Regions from separate parts of the Clostridium sp. 7_2_43FAA genome, predicted to be linked through region 2. Evidence: predicted binding sites of a transcription regulator. Region 2 holds the regulator's gene; each other region holds the start of a gene.
The links. The regulator Rex, encoded in region 2, represses fermentation and respiration genes when NADH is low (regulators of the CRP and FNR family bind a similar motif). The targets are predictions, from matches to a motif close to ATTGTTAANNNNTTAACAAT.

Region 1 (6,637 bases), 1.9 Mb from region 2:
TTCTTCTAAAACTTCCGGTTTAACATATGTAGTTGCTGCATAATCCATATATACATTTCTCATGTCTATTCGCTCCTTTTAACAATCTTAACGGATTGATTTTCATCCTTCATTCTTACATAATCATCTACTATATCTTGAAGCGTAATGTTCTTCATTACTTCATCAATACTATTTTTTATTTTTTCCCATAACAATCTAGTAGCACAAAAATCTATGTTATCACACTCAGTTCCTTCAATGCATTCAGCAATTTCAACAGGACCTTCAAGCACATTCATAACATCTGCTACTGTAATATCCTTTGGAGCATAATTTAACACATATCCACCTTGAGCACCTCTTATACTTTTAATAAGTTTTGCTTTTCTAAGTGGTGAAAACAACTGCTCTAAATAATATTCTGATATATTTTGTCTTTGGGAGATTGTTTTTATTGAAACGGGGGCATCTCCATAGTGCATTGCAAGGTCTACCATAGCCTTAACCCCGTATCTACCTTTAGTAGAAAGCTTCATTATACTTCCCCCTTTTAATGTTGACCATTTTACTAGTATTTACTTTTATATCTTATCAAAACACTCTGCTATTGTCAATAATCATAATACTATCCCAACGCCTTATTTTATCTTGCTCCAGTACATGTTTATACTTTCTTCATATTTATTTTTTTGAGGAAAATAATATTTAGAATTTTTTATTTTTTCAGGCATATATGATTGCCTTACATAATTATTTTCATAGTCATGAGGATATTTATATCCCGAAACGCCTAAATTTTCTGCTCCCGCATAGTGTGCATCCTTTAAGTGATTAGGAACATCTCCTATATTCTTGTTTTCTAAATCCTTCATAGCATTAGCTATAGCTAAATATGCACTATTAGATTTAGGTAATGTTGCTAAATATATAACAAGTTCTGCTAGTATTATCTGTGCTTCTGGAAATCCTACCTTTAAAGCTAATTCTATACCTGAATTTACTACACTTAGTGCATTAGGATGTGAAAGCCCTATATCTTCTGCAACTATTACAGATATTCTTCTTATTATTGCTGTTAAATTTCCTGATTTAATAAGTCTTGCTAAATAATGTATAGCTGCATCAGGATCACTACCTCTTATGCTCTTTTGTAATGCACTTAATAAATTATAATACTCATCACCGCTTGCATCCGCTCTCATATGTGATTGATTTAAGCTTTCTATATATTCTACAGATACTTCTTTTATATGTTTAAGTTGAGAATTTATAGTTAGTTCTAATATATTATAAGCTTTTCTATAATCCCCTTGAGAAATTTCACCAATATATTTCAAAGCTTCTAAAGAATACTCTACATGAATACCTTCATTTATTAACTTTTTTATTGCTTTCTCCAATCCTATAGTTATATCATTTATATTTAATGCTTCAAACTTAAATATATTGCATCTACTTAATATTGCCTTATGAATTGCAAAATAAGGATTTTCTGTGGTACTAGCTATTAATGTAACTCTTCCATTTTCAATAAACTCTAAAAGTGCCTGCTGTTGCTTTTTACTAAAATGCTGTAATTCATCAATATATATAACTACTCCATTATAGTTAAGTAAACTATCTAAACTCTCAGTAATTTCTTGTATATCTTTTACAGAAGCTGTAGTAGCATTTAATTTATAAAATTTTCTATCAACATAGTTTGCCATTATATTTGCTAAAGTTGTTTTTCCTGTTCCTGGTGGTCCATATAATATGCAATTAGGAATCATCTTATTTGTAATTAAGTTATATAACGGCTTTCCTTTAGCTAATATATCCTTTTGACCAACAAAATCTTCTAGTGTTTTTGGTCTCATTATTTCTGCTAATGGTTTCATTATTTTCACTCTTTCCTTTTGTTATTTTTACTTAAATCCATCATTTAATTCTTTAGCCTTTTCAAGATCTTCATATTCAGTAAATCCTTCTATATAAAATTCTCCATCCTTTTCTTTTACAACTACTTCAACTGGAACATCTTCACCTACTGCTTCATCACTTGCCTTTTCATCTCCATGCTTTTCTAATGCTTTTGCTACCATATCAAGAGTCATATAAACTTTATACTTTCCATTTTCCTCTTTAATACTTACTATATTACTTTCATATTTTTCAAGATTTAATTCACCTATATATAATGAATAAAACTCTACATAATTACAAATATAAAACTTCTCCTCACTTATATGTTTCTTCATAGTATCATCATATCCATCTTTATATGATAAAACTAAATCAATTGTTTCTTTTATCTTTTTTTCATCTTGTCTACTTACATCCTTTGAACATCCAAACATAAGTATTTGTGCAAATAATAATAGAGTTATTATTAATATTTTCTTTTTCATATATTTCCTCCATGCTATAATATAATCTTTGTAACATCTTAACAAATTCTCTCTATAAATAATATCACAATTTCTTCTCATATATGAGTAATATGTAAATAAAAATAGAGGTTACATAAAGTAACCTCTATTTTTATTCTAAAACACTATTTTTTCTTTGTTTCCTTTTTAACTTCTTTAGTCTTTGGACCTTCATAAGCTGTAATATACATTTCTTTTAATTCACTCATTAGTGGGTATCTTGGGTTAGCACCTGTACATTGATCATCAAATGCTTGCTCAACCATTTCATCTAAAGTTTCATAGAACTTAGTTTCAGATACTCCTGCTTCCTTTATAGTTTTTGGCATATTAACTTTAGCTTGTAATTTTTCTATAGCCTTTATTAATAATTCAACTTTTTCTACTTCGCTATTTCCACCTAATCCAAGATGATCTGCTATTCTAGCATATCTCCATGCTGCATTTGGATACTTATATTGAGCAAAAGCTGCTTGTTTAGTTGGAGCATCAGTAGCATTGAATCTTATAACTTCATTCATTAATAATGAGTTAGCCATACCATGTGGTAAGTGATGGAATGCACCTAATTTATGAGCCATTGAGTGTGTAATTCCTAGGAATGCATTTGAGAATGCCATTCCAGCCATACATGACGCATGTGCCATTTTTTCTCTTGCTTTAACGTTAGTTGTTCCTTCATTATAAGCATCTGGTAAATATTTAAATACTAATCTTATTGCTTCTAAAGCTAGACCATTAGTATATTCTGAAGCCATTATTGATACATATGCTTCTATTGAATGAACTAATACGTCTATACCAGCACAAGCTGTTAATCCTTTAGGTGAAGTCATCATAAGTTCAGCATCAACTATTGCCATATCTGGAGTTAGTTCATAATCTGCAAGTGGATATTTAACTCCTGTATTTTCATCAGTAATAACAGCAAATGGAGTAACTTCTGAACCTGTTCCTGCTGAAGTAGCTATTGATACCATCATAGCCTTTTCACCCATAGTTGGGAATTTATAAACTCTCTTTCTTATATCCATAAATCTCATTGCTAAGTCTTCAAATCTAACTTCTGGATGTTCATACATTACCCACATAATCTTAGCGGCATCCATTGCTGATCCACCACCAAGTGCAATTATAACGTCTGGATTAAAATCTAGCATTTCTTTAGCACCAGCTTTTGCACATCTAAGCGTTGGATCTGGTTCAACATCTGAGAATATTTTAAATTGTATTCCATTTCTTTCTAAAACATCAGTAACTTTATTTGTATATCCCATTTCAAATAATACCTTATCAGTTACTATAAGTGCCTTCTTCTTACCCATGTCTCTTAACTCTTCTAAAGCTACTGGTAAACAACCATATTTGAAGTAAACTTTTTCTGGAACTCTAAACCAAAGCATATTTTCTCTCCTTTCAGCTATGCTCTTAACGTTAATTAAGTGCTTTGGACCAACGTTTTCTGAAACTGAGTTTCCTCCCCATGATCCACATCCAAGAGTTAATGATGGAGCTAGTTTAAAGTTAAATATGTCTCCAATAGCACCTTGAGATGCTGGCATATTTATTAATGTTCTAGCTGTTTTCATCTTTTCTCCAAATTGTAATATTCTGTCTCTTGACTTAAGTTGATCAGTGTAAAGTATTGAAGTATGACCCATACCACCTAATTCTATTAATCTATTAGCTTTTTCTAGAGCTTCTTCGTATGATTTTACTCTATACATTGCTAAAATTGGTGATAATTTTTCATGTGAGAATGGTTCTTCTAATTCTACAGATTCAACTTCTCCAACTAAAACTTTAGCTGTTGTTGGAACATTTACTCCTGCCATTTCAGCAATTTTATATGCAGATTGACCAACTATATTTGCATTTAATCCGCCTTTTTCATTTAATATAATTTTTCTAACTTTATCTACTTCTTCTCCCTTAAGAATATAAGCACCTCTATCGCTTAATTCATTCTTAACTTCATCATAAACTTGATCTAAAACAACTAAAGATTGTTCTGATGCACAAATAACTCCGTTATCAAATGTCTTTGAAAGCAATATTGAGTTTACAGCCATCTTTATATGAGCTGTTTCATCTATTATCGCTGGAGTATTACCTGCTCCAACACCTAAAGCTGGTCTTCCTGATGAATAAGCAGCTTTTACCATTGCTGGTCCACCTGTTGCAAGAATTATATCAGATTCTCTCATAACATTTTGTGATAATTCTACTGATGGCTCATCTATCCATCCTATGATTCCTTCTGGAGCACCAGCTTTAACTGCTGCTTCTAATACTATTCTAGCTGCTTCAATTGTAGCTTTTTTAGCTCTTGGGTGTGGTGATATAATTATTGCATTTCTAGTTTTTAATGCTATTAAAGTTTTAAATATAGCTGTTGAAGTTGGATTTGTTGTTGGAACTATAGCTGATATAACACCTATAGGTTCTGCAACCTTTGTTATACCAAAAGTTTTATCTTCTTCTAAAACTCCACAAGTTTTCATATCTTTATATTGATTATATATATATTCAGCTGCGAAATGATTCTTAATAACTTTATCTTCTACTATTCCCATTCCAGTTTCAGCAACTGCCATCTTTGCTAATTTAATTCTGTTATCATTTGCTGCCATAGCTGCTTGTCTAAAAATCTCATCTACTTGCTCTTGAGTATAAGTAGCAAATACCCTTTGCGCCTCTCTTAATTCTTTAATTCTTTGAGTTAATTCTTTTGCATTTGTTACAGCCATTTTTTTATTCCTCCTAAATATCTATAAGATAATTTTTACATTTAAAATTATTTTCTTTTTAGTCTTTTGTTTTTTCTTAACTTGATTACAATATTATTCTATTTCATTGTTATATTTTTGTCAATATATTTTGTTAAAAATTTATCATTTTTTTATTCTTTATATTTTTGTATTATTTTAATACAATTTATTTGATTTGTTTTTTCCCTTTTGCTACCTGTTTTATATTTAATTCTAATATTTTTTCTTTTATTCGACTTACCCTCCTTAATATTATCTGATTATCTATTAAATTCTGAATAATAATATAATTCAAAATGATTTTTTAGAAAAACAACTTAAAATTCATTTTATAACTCTCAGTATTTAATTGTTATATTTATAACAATTAATAATTAATTATAACAACTTTTAAAACTAGTATTTTTGAAATAAAAAAAATATTAGCTTTATTATAAAAACTAAAGCTAATATTAATTTTCCAAAAAAGCCTTTAAATATTCATATATAATATTTTTTTTGTTATATATAATTACTATATTACTATTTTAATAAATAAGCATTATTATTATTTTCTTACTTAAATTTTTATAAATTGTTTTATAAAAATAAAGGTAATATATTCATAAATATATTACCTTTATTTTTAATAATTATTCAGGAATGGCTCTATGACCTATTCCAATCACTACTTCGTCTAAATGTAAAAGTCCAACACTTAGAAAAATACATACCGTTAAGTGCTCTCCCCTTCTTGCAATCCCTACTTTTCCACCAACATTTTGTCCACTTGCTCTATTCCAAACCTGCATCAATGCATCTCTAGTTGCTCCTATTACTCCACCTTCATGTAAATGCTCTTCTCTTATTACTCCATTTCTCTTAGAAGCTACTAATGCTCTTTCTAATATTTTAGATGTTGAATCATTTATATTCCCACCTATATTTACAGCAGTTACTAACACACCTTTTTTCTTAAATTCAACCTTGAGTTCTTCCTCTTCCTCTCTAGATGAAATTGCCATCCTAGTTGCATACTTAGCAACTTCCAAACTAGTGTTTCCCATAATATCCTCCCATACTTCTTAATATACTAATAATATCATAAATCTTAGATTCATTATAGTAAATTTAATAAGATTACTTTATTATAGCATATGGGACTTTTTTATTTTATAGAATCATACTTAGCTTTAAAATATTCATTTAATTTATCTAAAGATCCTATTAATATGTCCTTTTCTTCTTCTGAAAGATCATCCATCATACTTCTTACCATTTCATTATGAAATCTTTCATGTAATCTATGTGCAATCTTCCCCTTCTTAGTTAATTCAACTAAAACTACTCTTCTATCTTCTTCTATTCTCTTTCTATCTACATATCCCTTTTTAATTAATCTATTTATTGATGTAGTTAACGTTCCAACAGTTATACCTAAGTCCTGTGCTACTTCACTCATCATTCTTTGTTCTTTTCTTCCTATTTTTTCTA
Region 2 (6,637 bases):
GTAAATAATATGAATGGGGTTAAGGAAGCTACTTTAAATTTTACAACATCTACTTTAATTATAGAATTAAATGGGGAAAGACATGATGATGATATTATATTAGAAGCAAAATCTATAATAAACAAACTAGAACCAGGCGTTAAAGTATTTAATAAAAATGAAAGTAATATTATTCCTAAGGAGGTTAACAAGTGTACAAGTGATACTTGTTCTATAGAAAATAAAAATGAGAAAGAAAATCATACTCATGACAAAAATCATTCTCACAGTAATTTTAGAGGAGAATCTCATGAGCATTCAAGTGAAAAACCACATGAACACTCACATGAACACTCACATGATCATTCGCATGGGCACTCACATGATCACTCTCACGGAGAAGCGGTGAGTTTAAAAGAAAATATGAGACTAATAATAGGAGCCATAGTATATGCAATTGCTTTAATTTCAACAGAAGGATCAATTTTATCTGTAGTATTATTTGCATTAAGTTATGTATTAGTTGGAGGAGAAGTTGTATTAACTGCTATTAAAAATATTTTAAGAGGAGAAGTTTTTGATGAAAACTTCTTAATGACAGTCGCTACTTTAGGCGCTTTCTTTGTAGGAGAGTTTCCAGAAGGTGTAGCAGTTATGTTATTTTATCAAATAGGAGAAGTGTTCCAATCATATGCAGTAAATCGTTCAAGAAAATCAATTACTTCTCTTATGAATATAAGAGCTGATTATGCAAATGTCTTAAAAGATGGAAAAGAAGAAAAAGTTAATCCAGAGACAGTTAATATAGATGATGTAATAATAATAAAGCCAGGAGAAAGAGTACCATTGGATGGTATAGTATTAGATGGAACAAGCTTCGTTGATACATCAGCACTTACTGGAGAATCTGTTCCAAGAGAAGTTTCAACAGGAGAAGATATTTTAGCTGGTTTCATAAATACTAATGGTGTTTTAAAGGTAAAAGTAACTAAGAACTTTAAAGAATCAACAGTTTCTAGAATTCTAGAGTTAGTAGAAAATGCTTCTAATAAAAAAGCACCAACTGAAAAGTTTATAACTAGATTTGCAAGGATATATACTCCAATAGTTGTTTTCTCTGCATTAGCATTAGCAATAATACCACCTCTAGTTATTAAGGATGCAAGTTTTTATGACTGGATTTATAGAGCATTAATATTCTTAGTAGTATCTTGTCCATGTGCCTTGGTAGTTTCAATTCCTCTAGGATTATTTGCAGGGATTGGTGGTGCATCTAGAAAAGGTATATTAGTTAAAGGTGGAAACTATTTAGAAGCACTTAAAGATGTTAATACAGTTGTTTTTGATAAAACAGGAACATTAACAAAAGGTGTTTTCAAAGTAACAGAAATAAATAACGTTGACATAGCTAAGGAAGAATTAATAAAGATTGCAGCTATTTCTGAAAGTTTGTCAAATCACCCAATAGCACAATCTATAATAAAGGAATATGGAAAAGAAATAGATTCTAATGAGCTAAGTGACTACGAAGAGATATCTGGACATGGAATTAAGGTGACAATTAATAATTCACAAGTATTAATTGGAAATTATAAGCTTATGGAAAAGTTTGAAATAAAATATAATAATATAAATTCAATTGGAACAATAGTTCATGTAGCAATAAATAATAAATATAAAGGTAATATAGTAATTTCAGATGAAATAAAGGAAGGTTCTAAATCAGCAATAGAAGGATTAAAGGCTATTGGTGTATCTCAAACAGTTATGCTAACAGGAGATAACAAATCAGTAGGAGAAAAGGTAGCATCATTAGTTGGAGTAGATAAGGTATTTGCTGAATTATTACCAGGAGATAAAGTTGAAAAAGTAGAAGATTTAATTAAAAATAATTCAACTGAAGGGAAAGTTATATTTGTAGGAGATGGAATAAACGATGCACCGGTTTTAGCAAGAGCGGACATTGGAGTTGCTATGGGTGGTATTGGATCAGATGCAGCTATAGAAGCGGCAGATGTAGTTCTAATGAAAGATGACCCTGAAGCATTAGTTACAGCTATTAAAGTAGCAAGAAAAACAAATAAAATATTATGGCAAAATATAATATTCTCATTAGGAGTAAAAGTTCTTGTATTACTTTTAGGAGCTTTTGGTATTGCAAATATGTGGGAAGCTGTATTTGCAGATGTTGGAGTTACAGTAATAGCAGTAATAAATTCAACAAGATGCTTGAAATAATTTCAAATACTATTTTTATTGACAAATTTCAGCATATTAAATATAATAAATTAGGTTGAGAACATTTCAGGCATAAGGGAAGCATACAAGATCATTATCTTGTTTACAGAGCACATTGGGGCTCTGTATAAATTTGAGACTTATGTATAACGGATCTGCTACGTTATACATAAGTCTTAATTTTTTTATATAATATAATTACGCTAAATTTTGTTTGAAAATAAAAATTAAAACTAATAAAAAATATATAAAAAGTATATTAATTGACCAAAATATTACTAAGTAAACTTTTATGATTGAGAAAAAATTAACTATTTAATATACGTTTTAGCTTGTTAAATAGATAACCTAAGTTGTTTTAAAATTATAATAAAAGTGGTAAAATATAAATATGAATATGAATAATATTGTTTTAATATATAAGATAAGAGAAAGTAGGAGAAAATATAGTATGGATAAGAAAAAGAATATTTCAATGGCCGTAATCAAGAGATTACCAAAATATCATAGATATTTACAAGAGTTATTAAGAAATGATGTAGATAGAATTTCTTCAAAAGAACTAGGAGAAAAAATAGGATTTACGGCATCACAAATAAGACAAGATTTAAATTGCTTTGGTGACTTTGGTCAACAAGGATATGGATACAATGTAAAGGACTTATATAATCAAATTAGCATAATATTAGGGTTAAATAGAGAATATAAGGGCGTAATTATTGGAGCTGGTAACATAGGTCAGGCAATAGCAAATTACAGCAGATTCTCACAAATTGGGTTAGATATAGAAGCTATATTTGATGCAAATCCAAAACTTTTAGGAATGAGAATAAGAGATATAGAAATACAAGATATAGATATACTAAAAAATTATCTTGAAGATAATAGTATAGATATAGGTATAATCTGTGTTCCAAGAATTAATGCTCAAAAGGTATGCGATATTCTAGTGGAAAATGGAGTAACAGGTATATGGAATTTTGCACCTGTTGACTTATCTGTACCTAAGGATGTAACAGTAGAAAATGTTCATTTATCAGAAAGCTTATTAACATTAATATATTTATTACATGATAAAAATGAAAACAAATAACTAAATTGATAATTGGATTAAATTAGAAATAGTTATTGCAAAAGAAAATTTAAGAGTTTATAATAATAATTGAAGCATCTGCTTCAATTATTTTTGCTTGTGATTGTTATAAGATTAACAAATTGATTCTATATGATACATACTAACATAAATTCAATTATTAATATGTTTTAAATGCAATCATAAGATACTACATGGGTTATGTCTATTGAATAAATTTAATATAAGCATGGATAAAAGGGGGATTCTATAATGGAATTGAAAAATATAATTCTTGAAAAAGAGGAAAATCTAGCGATTGTTACAATTAATAGACCTAAAGCATTAAATGCATTAAACTCAGAAACATTAAAGGATTTAGACGTAGTATTAGAAGACTTAGAAAATGATAGTAATATTTACTGTGTTATATTAACAGGAGCGGGAGAAAAGGCTTTTGTTGCCGGAGCTGATATTTCAGAAATGAAAGATTTATCAGAGGATGAAGGAAAAGAATTTGGCCTTTTAGGAAATAGAGTTTTCAGAAGATTGGAAAAACTAAACAAGCCTGTTATTGCAGCAGTATCAGGATTTGCCCTTGGTGGTGGATGTGAACTAGCTATGGCATGTGATATAAGAATAGCTTCTGAAAAAGCAAGATTTGCTCAACCAGAAGTTGGTCTTGGAATAACACCTGGATTTGGTGGAACTCAAAGATTGCCTAGATTAGTTGGAGAAGGTAAAGCTAAAGAACTTATTTATACATGTGCAACTGTAAAAGCAGAGGAAGCGCTTAGAATTGGGTTAGTAAATAAAGTCGTAGCCCTTGAAAATTTAATGGAAGAAGCAAAAGCTATGGCAAAGACAATAATTAATAATGCTCCAATTGCAGTTAAGTTATGTAAAGATGCAATAAATAGGGGAATGCAAGTTGATATAGATAGAGCTATAGAAATTGAAGCTGAAGATTTTGGAAAGTGCTTCTCAACAGAAGATCAAAAAGAAGGAATGACAGCTTTTATTGAAAAGAGAAATAAAAATTTTTATAACAAATAGTCAGAAAAAATGAAATATAACGAATTATCAAAAAAATAAAATATATGTAGTTAAGTAAAAATATGTAGTTAAGTAAAAATGGGTGCAATATCGAGGAGGTATAATAAATGAATTTTCAATTAACTAGAGAGCAAGAATTAGTAAGACAAATGGTTAGAGAATTCGCTATGAATGAGGTAAAACCAATTGCTGCTGAAATTGATGAAACAGAAAGATTTCCTATGGAGAATGTTGAAAAAATGGCCAAGCTTGGAATGTTAGGAATTCCATTTGCTAAAGAATATGGTGGAGCTGGTGGAGACACTCTTTCTTATATAATAGCAGTAGAAGAATTATCAAAAGCTTGTGGAACTACAGGTGTTATAGTATCTGCTCATACTTCTCTTTGTGCTTCTTTAATAGAGCAATTTGGAACAAAAGAGCAAAAAGAAAAATATCTAGTAGATCTTGCAAGTGGTAAAAAATTAGGTGCATTTGGATTAACTGAACCAGGAGCTGGTACAGATGCAGCAGGACAACAAACTGTAGCTGTATTAGATGGAGATAATTATATATTAAATGGATCAAAGATATTTATAACAAATGGTGGAGTAGCTGATACATTTATTATTTTTGCTATGACTGATAGAAGTAAAGGAACAAGAGGAATTTCAGCATTTATAGTTGAAAAAGAATTTGAAGGTTTCTCAATTGGAAAGAAAGAAGAAAAGCTTGGAATTAGAGCGTCTTCAACAACAGAGTTAGTTATGAGCAATTGTATAGTTCCAAAAGAAAATTTAATTGGACAAGAAGGTAAAGGTTTTGGTATAGCTATGAAAACTCTAGATGGAGGAAGAATTGGTATTGCAGCTCAAGCTCTAGGAATTGCAGAAGGAGCATTTGAAGAAGCTGTTGCTTACATGAAAGAAAGAAAACAATTTGGAAAACCATTAGCAGCTTTCCAAGGACTTCAATGGATGATAGCAGAAATGGATACTAAAATTGAAGCTGCAAGGCATTTAGTTTATAAAGCTGCTTGGTTAAAGGATAATAAACTTCCATATTCAGTAGATGCAGCAAGAGCTAAACTTTATGCAGCAGAAGTTGCTATGGATGTAACAACTAAGGCAGTCCAAATATTTGGTGGATATGGATACACTAAGGAATATCCAGTTGAAAGAATGATGAGAGATGCAAAAATAACTGAAATATATGAAGGAACTTCAGAAGTTCAAAAGATGGTTATTTCAGGAAATGCTTTAAGATAATAGGGGAGGATTTATAGATGAATATAGTAGTTTGTTTAAAACAAGTTCCAGATACAACAGCTGTTAAAATTGATCCAAAGACAGGGACTCTTATAAGAGATGGTGTTCCATCAATAATAAATCCAGAAGATAAGCATGCTTTAGAAGCAGCCTTAACTTTAAAGGATAATGTAGGTGGAAAGGTTACAGTAGTAAGTATGGGGCCTCCTCAAGCACAAAATGCATTAAGAGAAGCTTTATGTATGGGAGCTGATGAAGCTATACTTATAACTGATAGAGCTTTTGCAGGAGCTGATACACTAGCAACTTCAAAAACTTTAGCAGGAGCAATAAGAAGATTAGAATATGATGTAGTTTTTGCTGGAAGACAAGCTATAGATGGAGATACAGCACAAGTTGGACCAGAAATTGCAGAACATTTAAATATACCTCAAGTAACATATGTTCAAGGTGTTAAAGTAGAAGATGATGGGTTATTAGTAAATAGAGCATTAGAAGATGGGTATGAATTAATAAAGGTTAATGGACCAGTTCTTTTAACAGCTATAAAAGAATTAAATGAACCAAGATATATGAATGTTAGATATATCTTTGATACTGAAAATACAGAAATAAAAATTTGGTCAGCAGCTGACCTAGAAGTGAATAAAGAAGAACTAGGACTTAAAGGTTCACCAACAAAGGTTAAAAAGTCAATGACTAAAGAAGCTAAGGGAGCAGGAGAATTAATAAATGAAGTTCCAAATGAAGCTGTAAAATATGTATTAGGTAAATTAAAAGAAAAACACTACATCTAGGAAATATGGGAGGTAAAAAAGATGAGTATAGCAGATTACAGAGGCGTATGGGTATTTGCTGAGCAAAGAGAAGGAGAACTTCAAAAGGTTTCTTTAGAATTACTTGGTGAAGGTAGAAAAATTGCTGATAAATTAGGAGTAAAATTAACAGCTCTTTTATTAGGAGATAATATAAAGGGTTTAGCTGATATATTAGGAAGACATGGAGCAGATGAGGTTTTAGTGGCAGAAAATGAATTATTAAAGCA
Region 3 (6,637 bases), 580 kb from region 2:
TAAAGATATCTTAAATAATAAGGAAGATAAAAGTACAGAAAATTATGTAAAAGAAAAATTGAATAGCGCTATGTTTTTAATAAAAAGTATAGAACAAAGAAAAAGTACTTTACTTAGAATATTAGAAAAAACTGTAGAGAAGCAAAAAGAGTATTTTGATAAAGGGCAAAAATATTTAAAGCCAATGACTATGAAAGAAATGGCAGAAGAGCTTGGAATACACGAGTCAACAGTAAGTAGAGCTATAAAGGATAAATATATATTAACAAGCCTTGGAACTGTGAAAATAAAGGATTTATTTACAACAGGTTTAAGTAAATCTCAAGGTGATGGTGAAGATGTTGCTGTTGTTAATATTAAAAAACAAATAAAAGAAATGATAGATGAAGAGGATAAGAAAAAGCCTTTATCAGATCAAGCAATATGTGATGAATTAAATAAGAAGAGTCTTAATATATCTAGAAGAACAGTAGCAAAATATAGAGAAGAAATAGGAATAAAATCATCAAGTAAAAGAAAGAGGATAGAGTAAAAATAGTATTATAAAAAATAGAATAAAAAAGGATTATAAAGGGGAATTTATAATAGAGATGTTAGCTGTTTATATTAAATATAGTAGAGATAAAAGCTAGCATTTCTATTAGAGTTTATTTTTTTAGACCTTGTGGACACATGTAAATATAAGTTGAAGTAGAGCAAGGTAATGGAATAAGCAAACTTACATATACTCACTTTTATAGGATATATAAAGTTATAATGCTAAAAATTTGTAAAACTTTTAGAAAAGTTTGCAGAAAGTACTTTTAAAATTCATAGAAGTGTTTTATAATAATAAATGTGGGACATATAAATTATATGCGGGACCTTTTTAGACCAAAGGAGGGTTGAAAGTGCAGGAAATATTGTCTTTACAGAAAAAAATAGTTCCTGAACTTGTAGAAGTCCTTGAGAAAAGATATAGTATTCTTAGGACTATATATTACAATCAGCCTATCGGAAGACGTGTTTTAGCCAATCAGTTAGATCTTGGAGAAAGGATTGTAAGAACTGAAATAAGTTTTTTAAAATCACAAAATTTGATAGAGATTAATACTCCAGGAATGACAGTTACCGAAGAGGGACAAGAAGTAGTGGATAAGCTTAAAGATTTCATACATGAAATAAAAGGTTTATCAGATATTGAGGAAAACATTAAGTCCTTCCTTGGGTTAAGAGATGTAATAATTGTTCCAGGTGATGCAGAAGCAAACGAAATAATATTAAAAGAACTTGGTAAAGCTACAGCTAATTATCTAAAATCAATTATTAAAGATAATAATATAATAGCTATAACTGGGGGAAATACTATAAAAGAATTTGTAGAGGCATTACCTAAGATAAATAATGTTTCAAATATTCTCGTAGTTCCAGCAAGAGGAGGTATGGGAAGAAAAGTTGAAATACAGGCTAGTACATTAGCTGCATCCTTAGCAAAAAAGTTAAATGGTGCTTATAAATTGCTTCATCTTCCTGAGAATCTTAGTTTAGAGCTTTTAGATACTTTACTAAAGGAAAAGGAAATAAAGGAAGTTATAGATAATATCCATAAGGCCGATATTTTAATTTATGGTATTGGTGATGCTTTAGTTATGGCAGAAAAGAGAGATGTTTCAGAAGAAGAGTTTAATAAACTTAAATCTCTTGGAGCTGTCGGTGAAGCTTTTGGTTGTTATTTTAACAAAGATTCCAAAGTTGTTTCAGAAAATACTTCAATTGGAATAAATATTAATGAAGCAAGAAAAATTAACACACATATTGCTGTAGCAGCTGGGGAAAATAAAGTTGATGCTATTATTGCAACAATGATGAAAAATCAAAATGCAGTATTAATAACAGATGAAGCAGCTGGTAGAAAAATTGTAGAATTTATTAAGGAACACACTAAACAAGCTTAAAATTTTAAAAATTTTAAATATAACTATTTTTAGGAGGTAATTGCAAATGGTAAATGTAGCAATTAATGGTTTTGGAAGAATAGGAAGATTAGCGTTAAGATTAATGATTGAAAACCCAGAATTCAACGTGGTAGCAATCAACGATTTAACTGATGCTAAGACTTTAGCTCACTTATTTAAATATGACTCTTCACAAGGAAGATTCAACGGAGAAATCGAAGTTAAAGAAGGAGCTTTCGTTGTTAACGGAAAAGAAATAAAAGTTACAGCTGAAAGAAATCCTGCTGACTTACCATGGAAAGAATTAAACGTTGACGTAGTTTTAGAATGTACTGGATTCTTCACTTCTCAAGAAAAAGCTGGTTTACACTTAGAAGCTGGTGCTAAGAAGGTTGTTATTTCAGCTCCTGCAACTGGAGACATCAAGACTGTTGTTTACAACGTAAATAATGATATATTAGATGGTACTGAAACAGTTGTTTCAGGTGCTTCATGTACTACAAACTGTTTAGCTCCAATGGCTAAAGTATTAAACGACAAGTTTGGAGTTCAAAAAGGATTTATGACTACAATCCACGCTTATACTAATGACCAAAACACATTAGATGGTCCTCACGGAAAAGGCGATTTAAGAAGAGGTAGAGCTGCTGCTGCTAACATCGTTCCAAACTCAACTGGAGCTGCTAAAGCAATTGGTTTAGTTATTCCAGAATTAAAAGGAAAATTAGATGGTGGTGCTCAAAGAGTTCCAGTTACTACAGGTTCATTAACTGAATTAGTTGTAACTTTAGACAAGAAAGTAACTGTAGAAGAAATAAACGCTGCTATGGCTGCTGCTGCAAACGAATCATTTGGTTACACTGAAGATGAAATAGTTTCATCAGACGTAATCGGAATCACTTACGGTTCATTATTCGATGCAACTCAAACTAAGGTTATGACAGTTGGAGATGAGCAATTAGTTAAAGTTGCTGCTTGGTACGACAATGAAATGTCATACACTAACCAATTAATCAGAACTTTAAAATACTTCGTAACTAGATAATTAAATAGTTAACTGTATAATTAAAGAAATATAATTGTTGGTCTGGTTTTATAGAAAATCTATGAGGCCAGGCCAATTTTAAATTAATTAAGAATTATAAATTTGTGTTTATAAAAATTGTATAGATTAATCAAAATAAATTTAAGAGGTGAAATCAATGAGCTTTAATAAGAAAACTATCGAAGATATAGACGTTAAAGGTAAAAAGGTTTTAGTAAGATGTGACTTCAATGTGCCACTAAAAGATGGCGTTATAACTGATGAAAACAGATTAAACGGTGCATTACCAACAATTAAGTACTTAATCAACAATGGAGCTAGAGTTATACTTTGCTCACATTTAGGAAAAGATGCATCAAAATCATTAGCGCCAGTTGCTAAGAGATTAAGCGAAATGCTAGACAAAGAAGTAGTTTTTGCAAGAGATGAAGAAGTTGTAGGAGCAAATGCTAGAGCTGCTGTTGCAGAAATGAAAGATGGAGATGTTGTATTATTAGAAAATACAAGATGCAGAAAAGAAGAAACTAAGAACATTGAAGAATTCTCAAAAGAATTAGCTTCATTAGCTGATATATTTGTAAATGATGCATTTGGTACAGCTCACAGAGCTCACTGTTCAACAGTTGGAGTTACTGAATTCTTAGATACAGCTGTATGTGGATACTTAATTCAAAAAGAATTAAAATTCTTAGGTGAAGCAGTAAACAATCCAGTTAGACCATTCGTTGCTATATTAGGTGGAGCTAAAGTTTCAGACAAGATAGCTGTTATTAACAACTTATTAGAAAAAGTTGATACATTAATCATCGGTGGTGGAATGGCTTACACATTCTTAAAAGCTCAAGGATACGAAGTAGGATCATCATTAGTAGAAGCTGATAGAATTGAATATGCTAAGGAAATGATCGAAAAGGCAGCTGCAAAAGGAGTTAAATTCTTATTACCAGTTGACCACAGAGTTGCTGCAGAATTTAAAGATGTTGAACCAGTAGTTACAGAAGATCAAAACATTCCAGCAGGAAGCATGGGATTAGATATCGGACCAAAAACAGAAACTTTATATGCTGATGCAATTAAAGATGCTAAAACAGTTATATGGAACGGACCAATGGGAGTATTCGAATTCGAAAACTTCAACAAAGGAACAATTGCAGTTGCTAAAGCTATGGCAGATGCAGATGCTACAACAGTTATCGGTGGAGGAGACTCAGCTGCAGCTGTTAATATCTTAGGATTCGGAGATAAGATGACTCACATCTCAACAGGTGGTGGAGCTTCATTAGAATTCTTAGAAGGAAAAGTATTACCAGGAATAGAAGCGCTAAATAATAAATAAAACGAGTTTAGTTATTAAAAGTGAAGAATGAAAAAAGTGAAAATTATAGTTAAAAGTTATACTTTTAACTATAAGTGAAAGAGTTGAGGAAATAATCCAGTGAACTGGATTAAGAAAATAAAAAATATTTATAATTCCACTTAAGTGAAATTATAAATTGAATTTAATTTTAATTATTCAACTTCGGTGAATAATTACCTTAACTTTTTCATTCTTTTACTCCTTCATTATTCAAATTAAATATAAGAGGTGATTTAAATGAGAAAAGCGATAATAGCAGGAAACTGGAAGATGCACTACACTCCAGCAGAAGCTGTAAAAGTTATAGAAGAATTAAAACCATTAGTAAAAGATGCTACATGTGACGTAGTAGTATGCCCTACTTTTGTTTGTTTAGATGCTGTATTAAAAGCAGTAGAAGGATCAAACATTAAGGTTGCTGCTCAAAATATGCACTTTGAAGAAAAAGGAGCTTTCACTGGTGAAGTTGCTCCAGGAATGTTAGAAGCTATGGGAGTTAGCTATGTTGTTTTAGGACATAGTGAAAGAAGAGAATACTTCAATGAAACTGATGAAGCTTTAAACAAGAAAGTTAAAGCTGCATTTGCTCATAACTTAACTCCAATACTTTGCTGTGGAGAATCTTTAGAGCAAAGAGAAAATGGAACAACTAATGAAGTTGTTGGAGATCAAATTAAAGCTGATTTAGAAGGTTTATCAAATGAATTAGCAGAAAAAGTAGTTATTGCTTACGAACCAATATGGGCAATAGGAACAGGTAAAACTGCTACTAATGAGCAAGCTAATGAAACAATAATGGCTATCAGAGGCGTTGTTGCTGAAATGTTTGGCAAAGAAGTTGCTGATAAAGTAAGAATCCAATACGGTGGATCAGTTAAGCCAAATACAATTAAAGATCAAATGGCTATGTCTGACATAGATGGAGCTTTGGTTGGTGGAGCTAGCTTAGTAGCTGCTGATTTCTCACAAATAGTTAATTATTAATTTGTAAGTTTTTCAAAAAAAAGAGTTATGTAATGATTTATAAAATAAACATTACATGGCTCTTTTTGTATTTTTACTTTCATTATATTATTAGTTGAAATTAATAATAGCTTTAATATCTAATTAGTAGATTCAAATAAAGTCTGGAAAAATAAATTAATATATTTAAAAAAAGTACAATTTGGATTATAATTGAAACATAAATAATGTTTTAAAATAATAATACTGATTTTAATTATGTGATAAAAAGGGTATTAGTGTTATTTTAATCAATAATATGCGAAGGAGAATGGGGAAAATGGATATTAAAACAAATTTTATAGAAACAAAAAGTGGGAATTTATACAAAGAAATTGTTTTAATCAATGATAATGGTGTTGAAGTTAAATGCATTGACTTAGGTTGTATAATTACACAAATAAATGTTCCTGATAGGTATGGTAAATATGAAAATATAGTTTTGGGATATGAAGATTGTGATGATTATCTAAATACTACTGCTTATTTTGGAGCTGTTATAGGAAGAAACTCTGGAAGAATAGGCGGAGCTAAAATTAGAATTGATGAATTGGATTATGAGTTAAATAAAAATGATGGGAATAATACTTTACATGGTGGATATAATGGTTTTAATGTTAAAAAATTTAGTTTTAAAACTGTTAAAGGCGAAGACTTCGTTAGTGTTAAATTTTATTGTATAAGTGAAGATGGGGAAGGTGGATTTCCGGGTAAGGTAGAAGTTGAAGTTTGCTATTTATTAAACAATGATAATGAATTTAAAATTTCTTATAATGGAATATCTGATAAAACCACAGTGTTAAATATGACTAATCATAGTTATTTTAATTTGAGTGGTAATTGCAAAAGAAAAATTACTACTCATACTTTACAAATACAAGCTGATAAGTTTACTGAATTAGATGATGAATCTATTGTTACTGGGAAAATGATTAATGTTTTAAATACACCTTTTGACTTTACTAAGAGAAAGAAAATTGGACAAGATATTTATCAAGATTATTATCAATTTAATATTACAAAGGGATATGATCATTTTTTCAAATTCAAAGATTATATGAAAACTGAAAATAGAGTAGAGTTATATGATGAAGAATCGGGAAGAGGGTTATTGATTTCTACTGATTGTAATGGAGTAGTAGTTTATAGTGGTAATTATGTTAGTAAAGGGAAGTTGTCCATAGGCAGAGAAATAGAAGCTAGAGATGCTGTGTGTCTTGAAACGCAAAACGTTCCGATTGGAAAATCTAATTTGTTTATAGAAGATTCCATTCTTGAGGCGGGTAGAAAATATTCTAG

Region 1: the regulator Rex is predicted to act here: its motif matches at 5,249-5,268, upstream of adhE (bifunctional acetaldehyde-CoA/alcohol dehydrogenase).
Region 3: the regulator Rex is predicted to act here: its motif matches at 3,055-3,074, upstream of CSBG_RS12995 (phosphoglycerate kinase).

What each region holds. Positions count from the first base shown of each region.
Region 1 covers NZ_JH815222.1:1,144,730-1,151,366, reverse strand. Annotated here, with positions in the region: gene nifS (cysteine desulfurase NifS) at 1-63, opposite strand, end outside; gene CSBG_RS07015 (Rrf2 family transcriptional regulator) at 66-518, opposite strand; gene CSBG_RS07010 (replication-associated recombination protein A) at 621-1,862, opposite strand; gene CSBG_RS07005 (hypothetical protein) at 1,890-2,372, opposite strand; gene adhE (bifunctional acetaldehyde-CoA/alcohol dehydrogenase) at 2,519-5,143, opposite strand; gene CSBG_RS06995 (HutP family protein) at 5,797-6,210, opposite strand; gene CSBG_RS06990 (MarR family transcriptional regulator) at 6,312-6,637, opposite strand, start outside.
Region 2 covers NZ_JH815222.1:3,029,388-3,036,024, reverse strand. Annotated here, with positions in the region: gene CSBG_RS15370 (heavy metal translocating P-type ATPase) at 1-2,217, shown strand, start outside; gene CSBG_RS15365 (redox-sensing transcriptional repressor Rex) at 2,669-3,310, shown strand; gene CSBG_RS15360 (short-chain-enoyl-CoA hydratase) at 3,563-4,345, shown strand; gene CSBG_RS15355 (acyl-CoA dehydrogenase) at 4,453-5,592, shown strand; gene CSBG_RS15350 (electron transfer flavoprotein subunit beta/FixA family protein) at 5,610-6,389, shown strand; gene CSBG_RS15345 (electron transfer flavoprotein subunit alpha/FixB family protein) at 6,411-6,637, shown strand, end outside.
Region 3 covers NZ_JH815222.1:2,444,558-2,451,194, reverse strand. Annotated here, with positions in the region: gene rpoN (RNA polymerase factor sigma-54) at 1-532, shown strand, start outside; gene CSBG_RS13005 (sugar-binding domain-containing protein) at 891-1,934, shown strand; gene gap (type I glyceraldehyde-3-phosphate dehydrogenase) at 1,981-2,979, shown strand; gene CSBG_RS12995 (phosphoglycerate kinase) at 3,137-4,315, shown strand; gene tpiA (triose-phosphate isomerase) at 4,574-5,320, shown strand; gene CSBG_RS12985 (aldose epimerase family protein) at 5,619-6,637, shown strand, end outside.